2 regions of the Neobacillus sp. GCM10023253 genome follow, and region 1 is predicted to be linked to the other one. Evidence: a T-box and tRNA genes for the amino acid it is inferred to sense, from the RefSeq annotation. Region 1 holds a T-box; the other holds one or more tRNA genes.

Region 1 (2,400 bases):
GCCGTCCTACGTTGTCTTTTTAACTATTGTTGGTTTTGGAACAGGTATTATTTTTCCTTCGATGTATGCCATGGCAGGATCGGTTTGGCGAGAAGGCGGCCGGAAATCCTTTAATGCCCTCTATGTTGCACAAAACCTCGGGGTCGCTGTTGGTACTGCTTTAGGCGGCATTGTTGCCGACTATTCCTTCCAGCTAATCTTCCTAGCTAATACCATCATGTATGTGATCTTTTTATTTATCGCTGTTTTCGGATATAAAGGAATTGCGATTGACTCAGCTAAGCGTGAAACAAACACCAAAACTGCTCCAACCATAAAAAGCAAAGCTAACCTGCAAGCTTTACTTATTATTAGTACGGGATATTTACTATGCTGGGTTGCGTATGTCCAGTGGACCACAACAATTGCTTCCTATACGCAGGAAATCAACATCTCCCTCACACAATATAGCTTGTTATGGACGATAAATGGGGCATTAATCGTATTAGGGCAGCCTGTTTTAAATGGTATTTTAAAACATCTTAGTGCTTCCCTTAAGGTGCAAATTCTAATCGGAATTGCCATCTTTATCATTTCATTTATCGTTGCTGGAAATGCGGGGGCTTTTACTGGCTTCCTAGCCGCAATGATTATTTTAACAATTGGGGAAATGTTCGTTTGGCCGGCGGTGCCAACCTTAGCCTTCGCCCTTGCTCCTAAGGGCCGCGAAGGATTTTATCAAGGAATTGTTAACAGTACAGCAACCGGCGGAAGAATGATTGGACCGCTCCTTGGCGGCGTCATTGTTGATTTGTACAGCATGTCTGCTTTATTCACAATCTTAATCGGATTATTTTTCATTGCAATTATCACAACCGTAGTATATGACCGTCATTTGAAATCACAAGAGCAGGTGACTGCAAAAGCGTTATAAATACTTTCTGCAACCAAAACCACAGCTGACTGACTGTGGTTTTGATGTTTAAAATCAAGTATCCCTGTCAACCATGAAAATAGGCTCAAGTTTACTTGCATACTGTTAGAAAATTTAATACAATTACGTTATATTTATATTTTAATAACAGTGAGTAGGAGTAGTAGTGATTTAAGTCCCGTATTTAGAGAGTTGACGGCTGGTGCAAGTCAACCGGGAGGGTCATGAACTCGCCTAGGAGTTGCAGGCATGAATGAAAAGTAATGTTTGCCGTTTTCCGCGTTAAGGATTAATGAAGCGAGTGCATTGCACTAATGTGGGTGGTACCGCGGGAAGATACATACAGTCCTCTCGTCCCTGTTGGGGATGAGAGGTTTTTTATTTTTTAAGGAGGATTACAGATATGAGTTTCGATCATCAACAAATCGAAAAGAAGTGGCAAAAGAAATGGGAAGAAGAAAAAACATTTAAAACAAGCGAAGATCCGGGCAAACGGAAATTCTACGCTTTAGATATGTTCCCATATCCGTCAGGGGCCGGACTGCATGTGGGGCATCCGGAAGGTTATACTGCAACGGATATCCTTTCACGGATGAAACGGATGCAGGGCTATAATGTCCTTCACCCAATGGGCTGGGATGCATTCGGGTTGCCTGCTGAACAATACGCTCTAGATACAGGCAATGACCCTGCTGAATTTACTGCGAAAAACATTGACACATTTCGCAGACAAATTAAATCTCTTGGTTTTTCTTATGACTGGGATCGCGAAGTCAATACGACTGACCCTGAGTACTACAAATGGACACAATGGATTTTCTTGAAGCTATGGGAAAAAGGTCTCGCCTATGTTGATGAAGTACCGGTCAACTGGTGTCCAGCGCTTGGAACTGTTTTAGCCAACGAAGAAGTCATTGATGGAAAAAGTGAACGCGGAGGCCATCCGGTTGAACGCCGTCCAATGAGACAGTGGATTTTAAAAATTACAGCTTATGCCGATCGTCTACTCGAAGATCTAGAAGAACTGGACTGGCCGGAAAGCTTGAAGGAAATGCAGCGGAACTGGATTGGCCGTTCCGAGGGTGCGGAAGTCACTTTCCAAATCGATGGACACAATGAAACCTTCACGGTATTTACGACCCGCCCTGATACACTATTTGGTGCCACTTATGCTGTGCTTGCTCCAGAGCATGCTTTGGTGGATAAAATTACAACTGCTGAGCAGCGGGAGGCCGTTGAGGCTTATTTAGATAAAGTAAAATCAAAGAGTGACCTCGAGCGTACTGACCTTGCAAAGGAAAAAACAGGGGTATTCACGGGCGCCTACGCCATCAATCCTACTAACGGCGAGAAAATGCCAATCTGGATTGCCGACTATGTATTAGTCAGTTATGGTACTGGAGCAATTATGGCCGTTCCTGCACACGATGAGCGCGACTATGAATTTGCGAGAAAATTTGAACTGCCGATTAAGGAAGTTGTTGCCG
Region 2 (2,400 bases), on a different contig from region 1:
ATAACAACGGGCTAATAACAGTAATGAATTCTCCAGCTACTGATTTAAAATGTATTTAATAGAGGTGAAATGAATGACGGAAATATATTCACCTAGTGATGTACAGAAATTGCTTGAAATAGATGCTAGTACCTTAAGGAAATACGCCACTCTCCTCGAAGGTAATGGGTATCTTGTTCATCGTAATAATAGAGGTCATCGAATCTATTTTGATAAGGATGTTCATACATTCCGTAAATTAATGGAATTCAGCAAACAAGAGGGTATGACAATGGAACATTCAGCAGAAGCTGTGATGAAATGGGTTTCTGAAGAAAAAAATACAGACATTGTTACGGAAATAGAACCCATACAGAATACTAGCGGCCAAGTTGTTGAGCACAATTGCAACCATGAAGAATTAATGGAACGTATTGAACATTTAGAGCAAATAAACTTGGATTTAATCAAACTCTTGAAGGAAAAGGCTGTACGGGAAGCCTGCCAAGAAGAAAAAATTAATCAAATTTTACGGCATGTAGAATATTTAAATAAACTAGAAGTTGAACGCATTAGAAGCATAGAAAAGGAAATTGCTACTGCCACTCAGAAGAAATGGTGGAATTGGTTTACATGGAAAAAAAGCTAAACCCAATTAATGTTAGGGTTTAGCTTTTTTTGATGTGTCCGTATGTAATAGCCCACACAATTTCACTAATTATGGCTGCTGCGTTCCCGCCCTGACCCTTTCTTAGTTGCCTTGTTGGACTATGACTCCGCAGGTAGGACTCGAACCTACGACCGATCGGTTAACAGCCGATAGCTCTACCACTGAGCTACTGCGGAATAATATTTCTGGTGCGGGTGAAGGGAGTCGAACCCCCACGCCCGAAGGCGCCAGATCCTAAGTCTGGTGCGTCTGCCAATTCCGCCACACCCGCATGATGTTTTAAATAATCTTATTTGAATGGCAGAGAAGAAGGGATTTGAACCCTCGCGCCGGTTACCCGACCTACACCCTTAGCAGGGGCGCCTCTTCAGCCGCTTGAGTACTTCTCTGTAGTAATAACTTACAAAACAAATATATCATCTTTTAAAATTGGGAGCCAGCTGTAAATTTTGGTAATCTAAAACAACTAACTCCCCTGCGATGAAGACATTCTCAAGTAATATTCAATCTGGCTGTCCTCATGACTCCGCAAAAAGAGACTCCATTAAATTTAGTTATTTTAAAATCGATAAAAAATGTTCTTTTATAAGTGGAATGACCTTATCGGGAGTCTGAACATGAATAAAATGCCCTGTTTCAGGAATGATATGTACCCCTGCGTGCGGGAATTGTTGGTCACGGGTCTGATAAGCAAAATCAGTTGAAATGTAAGGATCATTTTCACCCCATAGAATCGTAACAGGATTCTTTATGGCAGCAAGATTCAAATACGGTTCCGTTAATTGTGGATTGGCAGAGCGATATAATTCTAAAATTACGTTCCTTTTCTCAGCCGATTCAAAAATTGCAAAGAAGTCTTCCAATATCCCTTCTTCTACAGACGGAATCTCCTTTTTCATCCCTGCCATCCATGATTCCTTATTGGCCATGGCTTCCATTACTTTTTCACCATAACCAGGCGTTCTCCATTTTTGGGCGAGTGGGTGCCACGTATATCCAGGCAACAAAACTGTGTCGGTTATAATCAAGCTTTCCACTTTATCCGGATTGTCACATGCCCATCTTAATCCAATCATTCCACCCCAGTCATGGACGATAAGATGGATTTTTTCTAATTCTAGTGCTTGCATGAAATCATTGATAAACGTAACATAATTTTCCCAAGTAGACTCGTATGGAAAACGGTCACTCTGACCAAATCCCGGAAGGTCCGGTGCAATCGCCCGAAATCCTAATGCAGCAATTTCAGGGATAATATGTTTCCAGAGCATGCTGGATTCTGGAACGCCGTGAATTAGCAAAACGGGCGGGGCAGTTTTGCCGCCCTCATCAATATAAGAAATCTTTTGATCATTTATGGTTAGTGTCTTTTTCGTAATCATTCTGTACCTCCGATTGTTTCTAATGTAAGGATTTTACATTCTCACAGTAATTCGACAAAAAAAGGTAAAATCCTTTCCTTTTCCGTTAAAAAGAAAAGGATGCCTCAGCTTTATGAGACATCCTTCTCTTCAATGATATAATTGGTCTTTTTCCATGTGATTCCAAAAAATCTATTTCCCACAGCATTTTTTATATTTTTTCCCGCTTCCACAAGGACATGGATCGTTGCGCCCTACCTTCGTTTCGTTCCGAATTGGCTCATGTTTACCCAACGTTCTTTGCTTACTGGCATTTCTAAAGTCCATTTCCCTTTCAAGGGCAACTTTTTTCCAGACTTCTAATTCAGGATGCTTCTCGCCTAAAATAGA

Evidence for each region. The T-box of region 1 lies ahead of leuS (leucine--tRNA ligase). A T-box ahead of a tRNA ligase gene usually reads a tRNA of that ligase, here a tRNA-Leu.
Region 2: it encodes a tRNA-Leu, which carries the amino acid that the T-box ahead of leuS (leucine--tRNA ligase) is inferred to sense. The anticodon was not compared.

Annotation. Positions count from the first base shown of each region.
Region 1 is NZ_JBHSHV010000012.1:672,089-674,488, reverse strand. Features, by position in the region: gene ACFPA1_RS17480 (MDR family MFS transporter) at 1-913, shown strand, start outside; T-box leader at 1,055-1,275, shown strand; gene leuS (leucine--tRNA ligase) at 1,317-2,400, shown strand, end outside.
Region 2 is NZ_JBHSHV010000006.1:21,794-24,193, forward strand. Features, by position in the region: gene ACFPA1_RS07555 (MerR family transcriptional regulator) at 74-628, shown strand; RNA gene ffs (signal recognition particle sRNA small type) at 670-754, opposite strand; tRNA gene ACFPA1_RS07565 (tRNA-Asn) at 754-825, opposite strand; tRNA gene ACFPA1_RS07570 (tRNA-Leu) at 836-920, opposite strand; tRNA gene ACFPA1_RS07575 (tRNA-Ser) at 948-1,038, opposite strand; gene ACFPA1_RS07580 (alpha/beta fold hydrolase) at 1,204-2,031, opposite strand; gene ACFPA1_RS07585 (YecA family protein) at 2,203-2,400, opposite strand, start outside.